DNA from 4 places in the Paludibacterium flexuosum genome. Region 4 is predicted to be linked to each of the others. Evidence: riboswitches for the same ligand, from Rfam matches in the RefSeq annotation. Region 4 holds a riboswitch; each other region holds the start of a gene.
What was found. Region 4 has a riboswitch for cobalamin ahead of AACH39_RS07305 (energy-coupling factor ABC transporter permease). Riboswitches for the same ligand answer to the same signal wherever they lie in the genome.
Positions count from the first base shown of each region.

Region 1: it holds a riboswitch for cobalamin, as region 4 does, so the genes downstream of both, AACH39_RS12000 (TonB-dependent receptor) here and AACH39_RS07305 (energy-coupling factor ABC transporter permease) in region 4, are expected to answer to the same signal.
Region 2: it holds a riboswitch for cobalamin, as region 4 does, so the genes downstream of both, AACH39_RS12450 (PAAR domain-containing protein) here and AACH39_RS07305 (energy-coupling factor ABC transporter permease) in region 4, are expected to answer to the same signal.
Region 3: it holds a riboswitch for cobalamin, as region 4 does, so the genes downstream of both, AACH39_RS02455 (cobaltochelatase subunit CobN) here and AACH39_RS07305 (energy-coupling factor ABC transporter permease) in region 4, are expected to answer to the same signal.

Region 1 is NZ_AP029060.1:2,524,263-2,528,563, reverse strand. Features, by position in the region: gene AACH39_RS12005 (cobalamin-binding protein) at 1-609, opposite strand, end outside; gene AACH39_RS12000 (TonB-dependent receptor) at 665-2,725, opposite strand; cobalamin riboswitch at 2,833-3,036, opposite strand; gene AACH39_RS11995 (histidine phosphatase family protein) at 3,107-3,718, shown strand; gene AACH39_RS11990 (SPOR domain-containing protein) at 3,761-4,301, opposite strand, start outside.
Region 2 is NZ_AP029060.1:2,616,783-2,621,083, reverse strand. Features, by position in the region: gene AACH39_RS12455 (cation:proton antiporter) at 1-1,296, opposite strand, end outside; cobalamin riboswitch at 1,571-1,783, shown strand; gene AACH39_RS12450 (PAAR domain-containing protein) at 1,987-2,313, shown strand; gene yjeM (glutamate/gamma-aminobutyrate family transporter YjeM) at 2,526-4,163, opposite strand.
Region 3 is NZ_AP029060.1:515,561-519,861, reverse strand. Features, by position in the region: gene AACH39_RS02470 (cobyric acid synthase) at 1-66, opposite strand, end outside; gene cbiB (adenosylcobinamide-phosphate synthase CbiB) at 170-1,108, shown strand; gene cobD (threonine-phosphate decarboxylase CobD) at 1,101-2,093, shown strand; cobalamin riboswitch at 2,211-2,396, shown strand; gene AACH39_RS02455 (cobaltochelatase subunit CobN) at 2,550-4,301, shown strand, end outside.
Region 4 is NZ_AP029060.1:1,538,051-1,542,351, forward strand. Features, by position in the region: gene AACH39_RS07285 (ATP-binding cassette domain-containing protein) at 1-712, shown strand, start outside; gene AACH39_RS07290 (ATP-binding cassette domain-containing protein) at 755-1,651, opposite strand; gene cbiQ (cobalt ECF transporter T component CbiQ) at 1,658-2,437, opposite strand; gene AACH39_RS07300 (hypothetical protein) at 2,438-2,776, opposite strand; gene AACH39_RS07305 (energy-coupling factor ABC transporter permease) at 2,778-3,443, opposite strand; cobalamin riboswitch at 3,575-3,788, opposite strand; gene pelG (exopolysaccharide Pel transporter PelG) at 3,895-4,301, opposite strand, start outside.

The DNA.
Region 1 (4,301 bases), 990 kb from region 4:
CTGCAGCACCGCGCCGACATAGCTGGCATTGCTGACGGTAAACAGCGGCGACTGACTCATCTGATAAAACACCGTCACCGGCGGCCGGCCCTGGTAACGCTGCCGCACGGCGGCAATGCGCGCCCGATAGGCGGCAGCCGCCTGATCGGCCACCGCCGGCGTACCGCTAAGTCGGCCGAGGGACTGCAGCTCGCGCGCCACATCGTCCAGCGCCAGCGGATGGCTGACAAACACCGCCACTCCCTGGGCACGCAAACGCTGCAACAGCTGCGGCGCACTGCCATCCTTCCAGGCCACCACCAGATCCGGCCGCTGGCGCAGAATCGCCTCCAGGCTGACGCCCATCAGATCCCCCACCTGCGGCAGCTGTTTCGCCGCCGGCGGGTAATCGCTGAACGCCACCGTCGCCACCATGCGCGAACCGCCCCCGGCGGCATACACCAGCTCGGTGGTGGACGGCGCCAGCGTAATGATGCGCCGGGCAGGCTGCGCCAGCGTCACCGGCGTGCCGGTGCCGTCGCGCACGCTGACCTGGGCGTGGGTATTCCATGACGCCACCACCCCTACCAGGGCCAGGGTCAACCGGACAGAAAATCGATTCGTTTGCATAGTCGGCATGATAGACCGCCCGCTGGGATGGCGGGCGGTGGGCGGGGGTTCGAACTTAGAAGTTAACGGTCAGCGTCGCCTGATAGGTACGCGGGTCTGAGGGATAAAGACCATACCCGGTAGCCATGCCCGTGCTTGGGTCAAGGATCACAGCACCATAGGTTGCATAGTGTCTATCCAGTAGGTTATTGATGCTGAAGGAGCCGCTCAAATTGCGCGAGAACTTCTGCGTCAATTTGGTGTTCACCACAGTATAGGCAGGTAGCTGGTTTGGATATTGATTCACCTGATCATTGTCCATATATTGCTTGCCTACGTACTGAGCATCCACATTCAGCCGAGTATTCTCTCTTATTGACCAAGATATCCCAAGGTTGGCCATTACCTGAGGGACCATTGGAATAGACCGTCCTACAAGGCTGCTCCCGCTGTAACTACCCTCTTTAAATGTGGCTTTTTGCCAAGTTAGGTTGCCATGCAGATCAAGTACCTGCATAAGCCGCGTTTGCCCCTCTACTTCAAGCCCCTGGTGACGTGTCTTAGGCAAATTCACATTTGCCCCGTAATTTAATGTAATGGCATTCGGAATATAAGCAATCTCATTAGTCACATCAGAGCGGAATATATCAATTCGAACACGACTATCGCGGTTAACCCACTCTGCACCAAGCTGCTGATCGTGAGACAGTTGAGGTTGGAGGGCAACAACATTGTTGTTATTGACTAGCTCATCGGAGTTTGGCAGGCGGAAGCTCTGGGCATGATTCGCAAAAAGACTCCAGTCTGACCCTAATGCCTGCCTCATACCCAACTGCCATGCATGCAGCTCCAGATCTGTGGTCGAACCAAAGGTTGCATAAGTATTGGTGTTATGAACAAGATCATCTACACGTTGGACGCGACCACCGATGGTGATACGCGCGCCAGACCAAAGACCTAACTCTGCTTCAGAAAACAGTGCCTGATGTCGTTGCTTGGAAGATGTCGAGCTGAGATAGGGAAATGCATTTGGCAGATTATTAGAGTTATCCGTAGCATTCCCGAACATCCAGTCGGTACCGATTGTGACACGATTATCCACAGCAAAAGGCAGGACATAACGTAGGCTGCCACTATCTTCAGTCAGCAACCGTTGGTCCGACCACCAACTAGTTGTATGAGAAAAGCTATTCGGCCCATAAGTCGAATCCGTACGTTTATCACGTGAGGCCAATTGGAAATAGAGACGGCCAAGACCTATGGCTTGATCACCCTGCACGCCAACCTCATTATTTTTAACAAAGCCATTGTCATACAACTTATTCGAGATAGTCGGATTAGTATTAAACTGATTCACGCCGTTTGCTGGCTGCACATACACAGGACCTGGTAGTCGCTCACTATCGCTACTAGAGCGGACATACAGGCGCACTTTGCCATCGTCGAGCTTCCAATTTAGCCCCAAACCACCTGCGTCCCTGCGTTCATCATTGTTAAGGCGATAATGGTCAGTTTTCAAAGACTGGCCATAACCGTCCAGGCTGAAGCGTACCCCTGCCAAATTGAAATGGGCATCTGTTTGACGTGTGTTAAAACTGCCAAACATCTGAGTCAGACTCACCGATGACTTCTCTGGATAACCTGCGGTGGTGATGATATTTATCACCCCCCCAGTTGCACCACTCCCATACTGAACGGCGCCACTGCCACGCACAACTTCGATACGCTCAATACTGGCTAAAGGAATATAGCTCAGGTCAGGGGCGGCAAGATCATTGGTATTCTGTTTCACGCCATCGACCAAAATCTGCGTATTGCTGATACCGCCTATGCCAAATCCATGCAAATCAACCTGAGAGGAGGTTCCACCCATATTAATTACATTGATCCCGGCAGCAGAGGACAGCACTTCCTGCACCGTGCGGGCACTGCTGTTGGCGATATCCTGCGCGGTAATCACGCTGACGCTGACCGGTGCCACGCCGCGGGCTTGCGGTACACCACTGGCGGTCACAACCACGTCACCACCATTGAATTCGGGAAGATCATCGGCCAGGGCAGCGCCGGCAAAGCAAAGCGCGACCAGGGCGACACCGTGTCTGAGTTGGAACATGTTCTCTGTCATCCGTAAAAACATTTTTATTGCGGCACGCCAAGGACAACAGCACGACAGAATGACACCGGCAGGCATACAGGCTGTGTGATCGCTTCCCCGCGATACGCCAAGCATTGTGGGGTGTGCATCCACTCACACCCTGGCCAGGCCGGTCTCCGGGCTTGGTCACTGGCTTCGCGCCTTCCCGCCCGAGGGCAGTGGCTGGTTGCGAAGCCCTGGCGTAGGGACACGCCGGACCTTACCGTTGCGGGGGCAGCGCCGGTCTTGCACCGGCTTCCCGTTTCACTCGCCTGGCCGACTGGCTGGCAAGCACCTGACGGCGGCATTATACCCGTTTGTGGTTGCCAGAAAACTTGACTTGGAATAAGGTCATAAGCCTTTGTCAAACCTGACAGATCTGCCATGAACCCCTATACGCTGACGCTGCTGCGTCACGGCGACATCGACCACCAGAACCTGCTGACCGGCCAGCGCGAGGCAGCGCTGACCGAAGCAGGCAGTGCCATGATGGACCGCAGCTGGCAACAAATCGCCGCCCTGGCACCGGTCTCCTGCATGGCCACCTCACCACTCAATCGTTGCCGCGAATTCGCCGTCCGGCGCGCGCTGGCCGCCTCGGTTCCCCTCAAGGTGGATGAGCGCTTTTCCGAACAGGATCTGGGGGAATGGGAAGGCGTGCCGCTGAGCGTGCTGGGCGAACTGACACCGAATTGGGAGGCGCAATGGCGCCAGGGCGAACTGACGCCACCCGGCGGCGAATCGCCGGAAGCCTTCCATACCCGCGTGCTCAGCGGCTTTTCTGCCTGGATCGCCGCCTCGCGCGGCTGTCACCGCGTGCTGGTGACCCATGCACCGGTGATTACCATCCTGCTGGCGGAATTACTGGAAATGGAACGGAGTGTGGCACGGCTGATCACGGTTCAGCCCGGCGGCTTCGTGCAATTGTCGATTCTGCAGGATCATCCGGCCTATCTGATGCGACTGGACGCGCCATTGGGCGGCGGAGCGGCATGAAAAAGGGGCGGATCGCTCCGCCCCTGCTGATCACCTGATCGCCTATCGTCCGCAGGCGACGGTCTTGAGGGCAATGCCCGGCGTCAGGCGCTGTTGCAGCGCACCGAGCGCCTTGAACTGGCTGTCGCTCAGATCGCTGAAATCCAGACGGGTCAGCTGGGTTTTGCCCCGAGCCTGGATCTCGGCCTTCGGGTAGCCGGCCTTCTTCAGTTTGTCGACCAGTGCCTGTGCCCCCTCCTGCTTGCCGAACAGGCCCAGCGACAACGCCCCCCTGAAGTCGCCTTCGTTCTGCACCACGTAGTTGTCGAATCCCTTTTGCGCCAACTCACCGGACAGCTTGCTGCTGGACAGCTTGGCCGGGATGTAGACCCAGTAGCGCAGATTACCGCCTGTCGCGCTGCTATCGTCGACCTGCTGGCTGTGCATTTGCGCCGCCTTGAGACGCAGCGTCGGCAAGCCGCCCTTCACGCGATCCAGCAGCGCCTGGCTCAGCCCACCCCACTGGGCGCACTGGCGGGCCACCGGCTCGCCGGCATGGGCGGCCGGCACCGAGGCAACCTTGGCTTTGTCGTGTGCGGCGGGC
Region 2 (4,301 bases), 1.1 Mb from region 4:
GCCGATGTCGTAGCCGATGTTGAGCACCACCAGTTCCATCAGGCCACGGGTGTTCATCAGTACGCCCAGTGCCCAGGACTGGCGCCACCGGACACCGGTCCAGTGGGCGGCGAGTGCGGCACCGAGGACTTTGCCGACGGTGGCGACCAGGATGATGCCGCCGCAGACCAGCCAGGCATGCCAACTGTCGAGCAGGCCGATTTCGGCGCGGATGCCGGTGTAGGCGAAGAAGATCGGCAGCAGCACCACGGCGGTGAGGTCTTCGATTTTGGCGCTCAGGCTGGTCTGGAAGGTGAGTTCGTGCGGCATGATGACGCCGGCGAGGAAGGCGCCGAACAGGGCGTGGATGCCGATGACTTCGGCCAGCAGGGCCGAGCCGAGGCCGACGCAGAAGACGAAGGCGAGCTGGGCGCTGGTGAAGGTGCCGCTCTGGGTGGCGGGCCACAGCAGGCGGTGAGCCAGGGGCCGGATCAGTTTGATCATCAGCACGACGTACAGGGTCGAGGCCAGCAGGACGATGACGGCGTGGTGCAGGCTGCCGGCCTTGACGATGCCCAGCACGCCGGCGAGCAGGCACCAGGCGGTCACGTCATCGACGGCGGCGCAGGCAACGGACAGGGTGCCGACCGGCGTGCCGCTCAGTCCCTTGTCGTGGATGATGCGCGCCAGTACCGGGAAGGCGGTGATGCTCATGGCGATGCCGATGAACAGGGCAAAGGACGAGAAGGCCACATGGCGCGGACCATAGTCGCGATAGAGCCAGAACGACAGCAGGGTGCCGAGCAGGAAGGGCAGCAGGATGCTGGCGTGGGAGACGACGATGGCGGTGCCGGCGCGCTGGCGCAGGCTGGACAGGCGCAGGTCGAGGCCGACCACGAACATGAAGAAGATCAGGCCGATCTGGCTGAAGAAGTACAGCTGCGGCATGGCGCTTTCGGGAAACACGAAGTGAAAGCCCTGCGGCCAGAGTTGGGCAAAAACCGATTTGCCGAGCAGGATGCCGGCGAGCATTTCGCCGATGACCGGCGGCTGGCCGATGGCTCGCAGGCCAAAGGCGCACAGACGGGAGAAGGTCAGGATGATCAGGATCTGCATCAGCAGGCCGACCAGTGGCAGGGTGGCGTTGTGGCCGAGTGTGCCTTGCAGGGAGGCCAGCCAGTCGTCGGACTCGTTGGCGGCCTGGCTGAGCCAGACGGGGGTGCCTTGCGGGCCCTGACTGAGGATCCACAACAGCAGGCTGACAGACAGCACCAGCACGGTGCCATAACCCAGTACATGCCAAAAAACTCTTTTCATACAGCGCCCTCCGACGTTCAATGCGGGCTTCTCCCTGCGCTCGTCGCGGATGGTAGCACCGCCCTACCCTGCTGGCATGAGGGTTAAAGCAATCTGACCCCCTTTCGATCAATTGAGTCGCGATTCTGAATGCCCCGGCGCACAGAACGGGGTCAGGTCTTGTATTTTGCATCGAAACGCAAAATACAAGACCTGACCCCGTGCGGAGGGTGTTGCGAAGCGCGCACAACATGCTGATTTTTTATCGTTTGACGTGTTTTCCGCCCGGCGGGATCATGGCGCCCTGGATTCAGGTGCCCTGTGTTCCTTTCGGAACGGGGTGAAACGGGAAGCCGGTGCCGCTGCTGTTGCAGCCATGCCGGCGCAGCCCCCGCTGCTGTAGGCCTGACGACGCGATCACCATGCCACTGGATGTTGTCTGTCCGGGAAGGCCGGTCGCCGAGGTGGAAGGCAAGCCAGAAGACCGGCCTGATTCCTGGGTGCTCTGCCCCCTGTCTGGGAGTGCGGAGGTCCCGCGAGATCCGTCCCCGGGGTGGGGAGTGGTGCTCTGCCTGCAGCCGTGTGTCGGCCTGCCTGTCTGCGCCTTGTCTGCTCTGTCCCCGTGGAGGTGTTCTCGCCTGGTTCGGCGCGGTGTGTCCGTGGCCGCTTGTCTCCCCGGTGGGGGGAAACACCCTTGTGAGCATAGCTATCATGAAGCAACAGCAATCTTATCTGGTCGCGACGATCGGTTCGAAAACCCGTTATGGGGGCGAGGTGGTGACGGCCACTTCGGAGATGGAGTTGATTGCCCGGGTGGGCGATACGGTGCGTTATCCGGATGGTTCGGAGACGGTGATCATTTCGGGTGCCGGCAGTCTGTTGCTGCTGGCCGGTCGGCCGGCGGCGATTGTCGGCAGTGCGCTGGCCAATGGCGATTACATTATTTCCAGTCCGCAGTCTTGTTGTGCAGTGATGCCGTCGGACAAGTCGGTGGCGGGGTTCCTGGATCCGGATTATCTGCCGGGCAAGGTGGCCTGAGTCGCTGCTGCGAGAGAACGGGGTCAGGTCTTGTATTTTGCATCGGGATGCAAAATACAAGACCTGACCCCGTTCTGTTCGATGTGCATTTTGCGCCGGGATGCAAAATACAAGACCTGCCCCCGTTCGATGAAAAAGCCGTTCATCGTCAGATGAACGGCTTTTTTCGGGATGGCAGGCGACGCAGGGCGCCGCCTGTTCTGCTTGTGGGCTTACTTGCCGCCCAGTTCTGCCTTGGCTTCCGGCATCGGCAGCTTGCCTTGGGCAACATGGCGTTCGTAGCGAGCGACCATGAACCAGCCGATCAGTGCGAAGACCACCACACCGATGATGGACATCATGCCTTCTTTCATGTTGGCACCGACGTCTTCACCCAGGTAGGCGTGATACAGCGGGGAGGCCACGGTGAACAGGTTGGCGAAGCCGATGGTCAGCATGGCGCACCAGGCCATGAAGATGCCCGAACCGTTGGAACGGAAGATGCGGATCGGCTTTTCTACAGCATCGTTACGCAGGTAGTGAATGTAAGCGTAGATGATGAAGATCACCGGTACGGTCATGGTCACGTTGGTCAGGGTCACCAGGTTCTGGATCAGGTCGGCCACGGCGTCACCACCGAAGGTACCCAGGGCGATCAGCACGATCACCAGACCCAGTTGCCAGCGCAGTGCCACGGTCGGCATGCCGTTCTGGTTTTCCTTGCTCCAGCTGGCCGGGAAGATGCCTTGCGGCACGCCTTCGATCATTTGCTTCAGCGGGGCGTAGATCAGCACGAAGAAGGCACCGGTCAGGGCGCAGAACATCGACACGCCGGTGTAGGCGGCGAAGACGTTACCCATGGTGTTGCAGGTGCTGGCGGCAGCGCCCAGGCTGCTGGCCAGGGTCGCGCCCAGGGTGTACATGAAGTAGTACACGGCGTTACCGGCGTAGAACAGGCCGGTACCACCCTGGCTGGTCTTCATGACGTCATGCAGGACTTGCGGCGAGTTGCGGTCGATGAACCAGGTCGCAGCGAAGATACCGAAGCAGTAGACGAAGATGCCGACGCCGGCGCCGATCAGCAGACCGCGCTTGACGTTGCGTTCCGGGTTTTCCAGTTTGTCGACCAGACCACCGACGGCTTCCACGCCACCGTAGGCGAAGATGGCGTACACGGCGAAGCCGAACAGGCCAACCAGACCGGTGATGCCATCACCAGCGTACTTGGAGAATTTCGGTACGGTGGTCATGTCAGCCCAGCTGTAGGAGCTGGCCGGATGGAAGCCGTGGGCTGCCAGGATGATGAAGGCACAAACCAGCAGGATCACGTTCAGCGACATCACGGCGATACCACCGATGGAGGCCAGTTTGGCCAGCTTGGTGACGCCGAGGGTGATCAGGTAGGTGACGAACGAGATCACGATCATACCGATCACGCCCATGCCGATCGGGCCAAGGGCTTCCTTGACCAGGCTGGTGGCGTGGCTGAAGCCGCCATCAATGAACGGCGACATGGCATAGGACAACGGAATCGTGATCATCGAGGCCACGTTCATCATCCATACCACGTAGGAGAACCACCACATGAAGATGGTGATGAAGCCGAGTTTGCGGCCGAAGCTGCCGCCAACGCTCTTCTCGATCCACGAGAAGATACCGCCCTTTTCGCTCTTGAAGCTGGCACCCATCTCGGCACAGATGATGGAGTACGGCAGGAAGAACGAGAAGCCGGTGAATACATAGAACAGAATCGAGGATTGACCCATGTAGAAAATACCGCGCGATACGTTGGAGAAACCAAGTACCGAGGTAAAGAACATGAGGACGAATCCAACCAATGTAATTTTATGAGCTGGAGTCTTTGCTGACACGATACATCTCCCTGAGTGGATTTCGAGCGCGTTCCGTTTGCTGCTTATCCGGCGGAACAGTTCGAAACCGGTTCTAACTACGAGCTATTGCCTTGTGGGCAATGACGCCTGATCTGCCTTGGCATCGCCTGCCGGACC
Region 3 (4,301 bases), 1.0 Mb from region 4:
GGCGGCCAGCGTACTCTTGCCGGCGTCCGAGGTGGTGCCCTGGATCATCAGGGTTTTTGCAGACATGATTTGATCTCCGGACGCGCATTTTTCTTGCACTCGTCCTAGAATGGCGACTTTTTCCATGACCCATTCGGGTCGCAAGAGCCGAATTATATAGGCCGACAAAGTGATCAACGCCAGTTTTCTTTTGCTTGCCCTGCTGCTCGACCGCCTGCTGGCCGAACCGCGCCGCTACCATCCTCTGGTTGGATTCGGCCGCCTGACGCAAGGCGTAGAAGCCATGTTCTACCCGCGCCACCCCGACACCGAACCGGCATGGCGCATGCGCCTGCGCGGGCTCTGCGGCATTAGCCTGCTGTTGCTGCCCCTGACACTGCTGGCCTGGGCCCTCGCCCGTCTGCCGCTGCTGGGCAACGCCGTCGCCGTGCTGTTGCTGTACCTGGCCATTGGCGCACAAAGCCTGGCACAGCACGCCGAAGCGGTGGCCAGTGCGCTGGAGCAGCACGATTTGCCGCTGGCACGCCAGCGGGTCGGCATGATCGTCAGCCGCCAGACCGACGAGCTGACAGAAAGCCAGATTGCGCGCGCCACGGTCGAATCCGTCCTGGAAAACGGCGGTGACGCCGTGTTTTCCGCACTGTTCTGGTTTCTGCTGGCCGGCGCCCCCGGCGTGGTGCTCTACCGGCTGGCCAACACGCTGGACGCCATGTGGGGCTATCGCAATCAGCGCTACCAGTACTTCGGCTGGGCCGCGGCACGCTTCGATGACCTGCTGAACCTGATTCCGGCGCGACTGACCGCGCTGACCTATGTCCTGCTGGGCAACACCCGTGTCGGCTGGCGCTGCTGGATGGCACAGGCCTCGACCTGGTACAGCCCGAATGCCGGGCCGGTCATGGCCGCCGGCGCCGGCGCCCTGAATCTCTCGCTGGGCGGCGCGGCGGTATACCACGGCAAGATCAAGGCGCGCCCCGCCCTCGGCGCCGGGCGCGAGCCAGAAATGGCCGACATCCGCCGCGCCGTCGCCCTGGTCCGGCGCGGCATGTGGGCCTGGGGACTGCTGGGACTGCTGGCCGCATTGTGCTGGGGAGGCTGGCATGCTTAAGCACGGAGGGGGACTGCGCGCCGCCGCGCGACAATACGGTATCGCCCTGGAAGACTGGGTCGACCTCTCGACCGGCCTCAACCCGCATGGCTGGCCTGTTCCGGCCATCGAGGCCAGTAGCTGGCAGCGCCTGCCGGAGCTGGACGACGGTCTGGAGCAAGCCGCCAGTGACTTCTACGCGGCGCCACAACCACTGGCCGTGGCCGGCTCGCAAGCCGCCATCCAGACCCTGCCGCGCCTGCGCCCGCCCTGCCGGGTCGGCATGCTGACACTGACCTACGCAGAACACCCGTACGCCTGGCAAAAGCAGGGACACCATGTTCTGCGCCTGGCACCGGAAGACATTGATGCCGCGCTGCCGCAAGTGGACGTGCTGCAGCTGTGCACCCCCAACAATCCGACCGGCTGGCTGCCCGAGCCGGCCCAACTGCGCGAATGGCATGCGCGCCTGCGTCAACGCGACGGCTGGCTGGTGCTGGATGAAACCTTCCTCGACGTCACACCGGAACGCAGCCTGCTGCCGCTGGCTGGCCAGCCCGGCCTGATCATCCTGCGCTCCATCGGCAAATTCTTTGGCCTGGCCGGCGCGCGCGCCGGCTTTGTTTTTGCCTGGCCAGCGCTGATCGAGGCACTGCAGGACGAGCTCGGCCCCTGGACCCTGGCCGGCCCGGCGCGCCAGGCCGTCAGAATGGCCTTGCAGGACCGGGCCTGGCAGGCGGCCATGCGCCAGCGCCTGCCGGCCGAAAGTGACCGGCTGGCCACGCTGCTGCGCCGGCATGGCCTGGCGCCAGGCGGGTCCACGCCGCTATTCCAGTGGGTGTGCCATCCGCAAGCGGCCATGCTGCATCGGCAATTGGCCAGCCAGGGCATCCTCACCCGCTTATTCGACGCGCCGCCAAGCCTGCGTTTCGGTCTGCCAGCGCAAGAAAGTGACTGGGCGCGACTGGATCAGGCGCTGGCCAGCCTCAGCCTGGTCAAAAGCTAACGCCGGCGGCACAGGCAATCGTTTGCCTGTGCCGCCGGAGGATACTCCCCCCTCCTATCCCGACCTAAGTCAAACTTTGTTCATTTTTTTACCAAAGTTACCCATTCATCACGTAATATTCGCCCTTTACATGACGGTGCCCGTGTTGCAACGGGTGAAACGGGAATGCGGTTCAATGCCGCAGCTGCCCCCGCAACTGTAAGCGAAGAGTCTGAATCCACTGCCACCGGGCATCCGACCGGGAAGGCGATTCAAGGCGATGACGCGCGAGCCAGGAGACCGGCCGTCAGACTTGTCGACGTGAGCTAGAACCAGTCGGGGTGTACTGGTGGACAAGCATGCAGACCGGACCATTCTCCCCAGACTGCTGCCCTCGCTCTCGACGACACAACGTCATCCGAGGGCGCCGATGCACCGCTACCATTTCCTGTCCGTCCATGCTGCCGAAGGTGTGGCATGAGTCACGGCATTGCCCTGCTGAGCCACGCCGGCACTGATCTGTCCGCCCTGCTGCGCGCCCCGCTGCCCGCCGACTTTGTCGCCGTCAACGGCATCAACCTGCAAGCCATCGACAGTGCTGAGGCCATGCAGCAGTTGCTGAACGGCCCTTTGCGCGACACCAGCGTCTTCGTGGTACGCGTCCTGGGCCGCGCCGAAGCCATCGCCGGCTTCGACCTGTTGCTGACCCATATCCGCCAGCACCATCACCATCTGGTGATCATCAGCGGCACCGGCGAGCCCGACCCGGACCTGACCGCCCTGTGCAATGTCGGCCACGGGCTGCAACAGGAAATCAACGCTTATCTGCAGGCTGGCGGCAGCGACAATCTGGCTCACATGCTGCGTTGTCTCTCCGACCGCCTGCTGATGACCGGTCATGGCTATGCCGAGCCGCTCACGTTGCCGGACCACGGCCTGTACCATCCGGAACTGGGCGCCCTGGCAACGCTGGATGACTGGCGCGCCATCCGCAACCCCCAATGGCCGACCGTCGGCCTGGTGTTCTATCGCGCCCACTGGCTGTCCGGCAATACCCGCTTTGTCGATGCCCTGATCGATGCCCTGCACGAGCGCCAGCTGAACACCCTGCCACTGTTTACCGCCTCGCTGCGCACGCCGGGCGAGCAAGGACTGCCGGCGGCGCTCAATGATCTGCTGGCCGAGCCGATCGAGGCGCTGGTCAACACCACCTCCTTTGCCATCGGCGAAGTCAACCCTGACGGTGCGACCCAGGCAGGCTGGTCGGTGAGCGCATTTGAGCAACTGGATGTGCCGGTATTGCAAGCCATCACCAGCAATATGACCGAGGCGCAGTGGCTCGCAGCCGACCGCGGCCTCAACCCGCTGGACACCGCCATGAACGTGGCACTGCCGGAGTTTGACGGCCGACTGATCAGCGTGCCGGTTTCCTTCAAGGAGGCGCATGCCGATCAGGCCAGCAGCGAAACCAGCTATGCCCCGGTGCCCGACCGGGTCCGCCGTCTGGCCGGCATCGTGGCACGTCAGGTCAGGCTGCGCACCACCCCGGCGCACGAGAAACGCATCGCCTTCATCTTCACCAACTCCAATAGCAAGGCGGCACAGATCGGCAATGCCGTCGGCCTGGACTCCCCCGCCTCGCTCTGGGCCATCCTGCAAGCCATGCAGACCCATGGCTATCAGGTCGAGGGACTGCCGGCAGACAGCACCAGCCTGATGCACCAGCTGATTGACCGGGGAGCCTACGACCAGGACTACCTGACCAGTACCCAGATGATGCAGGCGATTGCGCGGGTGCCGGCGGCACGCTACGCAGCATGGTTCGCCGAACTGCCCGCCTCGCTGCAACAACGCATGAACCAGCGCTGGGGTGAGGCCCCCGGTACGGCCTATGTGCATCAGGAGCAGCTTTACTTCTCGGGCATGCAGTTCGGCAATGCCTTTGTCGCCCTGCAACCGCCGCGCGGCTACGGCATGGATCCGGATGCCATTTATCACACCCCGGACCTGCCGCCGACCCACCACTACTACGCCCTGTATTGCTGGCTGCGCGACGAATGGCAGGCTGATGCCATCGTGCATGTCGGCAAGCACGGCACGCTGGAATGGCTGCCCGGCAAAGGCGTAGGTCTGTCACAAGACTGCTTCCCCGATGCCGTTCTGGGTGACATGCCGCTGTTTTATCCCTTCATCCTGAATGATCCGGGCGAAGGCTCGCAGGCCAAGCGC
Region 4 (4,301 bases):
TTTCGGCCCCTTCAGCCTGGCCATTGGCCCGGGTGAACGGGTCGCCATCCTCGGCCCCAGCGGCGCGGGCAAATCCACCTTGCTGCATGCCATGGCCGGTGATCTTCCCCCTCAGTCGGGCAGCATCCTGCTGGCCGGTCGGCCGCTGGCATCCTGGTCGCTCCCCGCCCTGAGCCGCCGCCGGGCCGTCCTGCCGCAATCCACCCGGGTCGCTTTCGCGTTGACCGTCGAGCAAGTCATCGCCCTGGGACGCCTGGGCCGAGAGGATGGCCTGACCGGCCAGTTCGTGGCCGCGGCCGCGGCCCTCGCCGCCTGCGGCCATCTGCTCGGACGCAGCATCGACAGCCTGTCCGGCGGCGAAGCGGCGCGGGTGCATCTGGCCCGGCTGTTTGCCCAGCTATGGGATATTCGCCAGGGGCTGATTCTGGTGGACGAGCCGCTCAGTGCCCTGGACCCCGGCCTGCAACACCTGCTGTCACGCCAGCTCGACCGCTTTGCCCGCGAACGCGGCCATGCCCTGCTGGCGGTACTGCATGACCTGAATCATGCCGTTCGTCATTTCGACCGTTTGCTGTTGTTGCGTGCCGGGCAACTGGTGGGCGATGTGCCGACCCGAGCGCTGGACCAGACCCTGCTGCAGGCCCTGTACGGATTGCCATTCAGCCGGGCGCACACCGACAGTGGTCAGGCAGTGTGGCTGCCGGCGGCTTGATGATGCGAGGGCCAGGCAACGCCCGCCCCGGGAACAGAGAGATTACCCCTGGCAGGTACGCGGCGCCGGGGAGGAGAAAGTCAGCGGCCTATCCGCCTCCTCGGCCGCCAGCACCTGTCGCAGCAGGGTACGGGCCTGACCGATGCTCAGCGGCAGCGGACCTTCCGGGATCAGGCCGTCGCGCATCAGGATTTCGGCCAGATGAGCGACCCGCGGCAACCGCAGATCGATCGCCCGGACCACCTCGCGCTGGTTGAACACTTCAGTCGGACTGCCGCCCAGCAGCATTCTGCCGCGATCCAGCAGAAACACCCGATCGGCCAGCAAGGGCACGATATCCACATCATGGGTGGCAAACAGCAGGGTCACACCCAGCTCACGGTTGATCTGATTCAGCAGCGACACCAGCATCCCGGCGGCCTTCGGGTCCAGCGCATTGGTCGGCTCGTCGAGCACCAGCACCTTGGGACGCATGGCCAGCACGCAGGCCAGAGACAGGCGCTTCTTTTCCCCCCCGCTGAGATTGAAGGGGTTGCGACTGAGGTAATCGCTCATCCCGACAACCTCCAGCGCCCATTTCACCGTCGCGTCCAGCGTCTCGCCGCGCTGTCCCATATTCATCGGCCCATAGGCCACTTCACGGTACACCGTGGCATTGAACAACTGGTCGTCGGCATCCTGAAACACCATGCCGACCTGACGGCGCAAGGCCGGCAGATTGGCACGACAGACGGGCAGGCCTGCCACGGTCACCTGTCCCGAGCTCGGCAGCAACAGACCGTTGAACAACTGGAACAGGGTCGACTTGCCGGCGCCGTTGGGGCCAAGCACCGCCACCCGTTCACCGGCAGCAATCGACAGATCCAGCTGATGCAGGGCCTGACAGCCATCGGGATAGGTGTAGCTGACCTGATTCAGCTCGATCATGGGGTGTGTCATCGGTGGTCAACCCAGCCAGTAATTGAAAAAAGCCAGCAAGCTCAGTGCGCACAGGCCAAGCAGGCCGACATAGTAATCCCGCCGGGAGATGGCCGAACGGAAGTGCGTCATGACCGGACTGTTCTCGTCATAGCCGCGCGCCAGCATGGCCTGATAGATGCGCGTGCTGCGATCCAGCGACTTGATGAGAATGCTGGCCGCCAGCCGGCCGACATCGGCCACACGCCCAAGCCAGCCGGCCTCGGCCCCCAGGCGGCTCAATTGCGCCCGCCGCATGGTCTGTGCGGTGTCCTGCAGAATGAACAGGTAGCGGTACATCATCTCAGCCAGCTCGATCATGATGAGCGGCACTCGACAAAGCCGCAGGGTCGCCAGAATCTCCACCATCGGGGTCGTCATCGCCAGCAGCGCCGCCAGGGTCACGGCAGCCATGATGCGCAGGAACAGCAAGCCGCCGTATTGTAGCCCCTCGGCATACACCCTGAGCGTCCAGCCCCAGAGCGGGACTTGCCACAGCACCTGACTGCCGCGCGTCAGCATGACACTGAGCAGCACCACCCAGGCAATACCCAGCGGCATCAGCAGACGACGACACAAATCGCGCCCGTTGAGCCCCAGCAGCGCGAACAGCGCCAGCGCCCCCAGCCACAGCGCGAGCGCCAGCACACCATGCCGCAAAGTCGAGGCCACGACGACCGCCGCCAGCAACAACAGGGTCTTGATGCGGCCATCTGCCCCGGCCGCGGCCGAGGCAGCGACGGCATCATGGCGTGCCAGGCTGACCACTCAGTCTTCCTGCTGACAACGGCACTGACCTTCACGCCGCCCGAAAAGCCGCAGCCAGTGATAGCCGACAATCAGACCGGCAAAGAAGTTGGCAACCGAGAAAGCGCCGACCTGGGCATCGCCCGGCAGCTCAAGGAAGGGATGATGATCGCGCTGCGTGACCTGGGTCGCCAGGTTATTCACATGATCATCCGTGCCGGCGGCTTCCATCTGGTGTGCACTCATATAGCGTGCCGAGACAAAGATGAACAGCAGCAAGGCACACATCACGGCCAGCATGCAGCGGGTAAAGCCATCGAAGAAACGGTTCTGCGACAGATCGCGTGCGGGATGTGACATCTCAGGCTCCTTTGCTGACGAGGATGCCGGGCAACAGATCGGGCCGGCGGCTGGCCATCGCCTGCAGCACGACGGCGGTAAACACCCCCTCGGCCAGGGCCAGGGGCAACTGGGTCGGGGCATAACCCATGAAGAAAATCATCCACTGGGTCAGCAGCGGCATATTGCCGTGCAGACTCCAGGCCAGCTCGAAGGCACTGACCAGATAAGTCATCAGGTCACCGACCACCCCGGCCAGGCCGGCAGCCAGCCACAGCGGGCAATTCAGCGCGCGCAGGCTTTTCCACAGCACATAGCCGGACAGGGCGCCGGCGATCCCCATCGAGAAAGTATTTGCGCCAATCGTGGTGATACCGCCATGACCAAGGAAAATTGCCTGGAAGAACAGCACGATGGTGGAGATGACCGCGGACGCCCAGGGGCCGACCAGAATCGCCGCCAGCGCCGTGGCGCAAGGATGCGAGCATGATCCGGTCACCGGCACCGGCAAGTGCATGGCGGAAATGACGAAGACTGCCACGCCGATCATGGCCAGGAACGGCTTATAGGACAGGTTTTCCTGTACCTTGCGTTTGATCTGATAAATCCCGGGAACGACGAACACGGCGGTCGCCGCGTACCAGACTGCGCATGCCTGTGGTGACAGGATGCCATCTTCAATGTGCATGAACTGCTCTCCCTTGCGAAGAACGGATCCGGCGGATCCAAGCCGGCCAATCACCAAGGGAAATCCGATCCGGAGCCACACACCGAAGTCGCAGGCGCACAACCGCAGAACCGTTCCCCACCCCAGAGATTGGCACTACCGATGACCCAGGCCGGTCTTCTGGCTCGCCTTCATCCTCCTCGGCCGGCCTTCCCGCACCGCAAAGCGGCACAGTGGCATGTGGCAGATTCGTCAGGCCTACAGCAGCGGGGGCTGCGCCGGACTGGCTGCATGGCAGCGTCACCGGCTTCCCGTTTCACTCCTCCCATGGACATGGGTCAGAGCACCTGGATCAATTGTCATGTCAGGACGACGTGTCGTCCGACATAAAATAGCTTCGCAGTATACCCCTTTGTCAAACAAGCCGCGCGGAGTCAGGTCAAGTCCAACGCACAAATGTAGCCAGTTGCGCTTACTGCAGCATGTAGGTTTCGTACTCAAGCCGCTCCAGCTTGCGATCCAGCGCCGCCAGCCCGATCACCACCGCAATCAGCATGGCTCCGGCAAACCCATAGCCATACCAGGCGGGGTTGAGTTGCAAGGTGATTCCCGTCAGCAGCATGTTGAGCAACAAAAAACCGCTGGTCGCCGCCAGCACCACGCGACGTTTGTCGAGGTAGAAAAAAATGTTGATGATGCCGAGGAACACCACCTGCAGGCTGGCGGCAATCACATCGACCTGCAACAGCGGCAGGTACAGGACCGAGATCCCCAGCCAGCGCAACAGCTCGGCGCCGCTGGCAAACAACAGGATGGCCGCAATCGACTGCACCTTGACGATCTCGTACAGCCCGGTACGCAGGGCATCGACCATGCCGT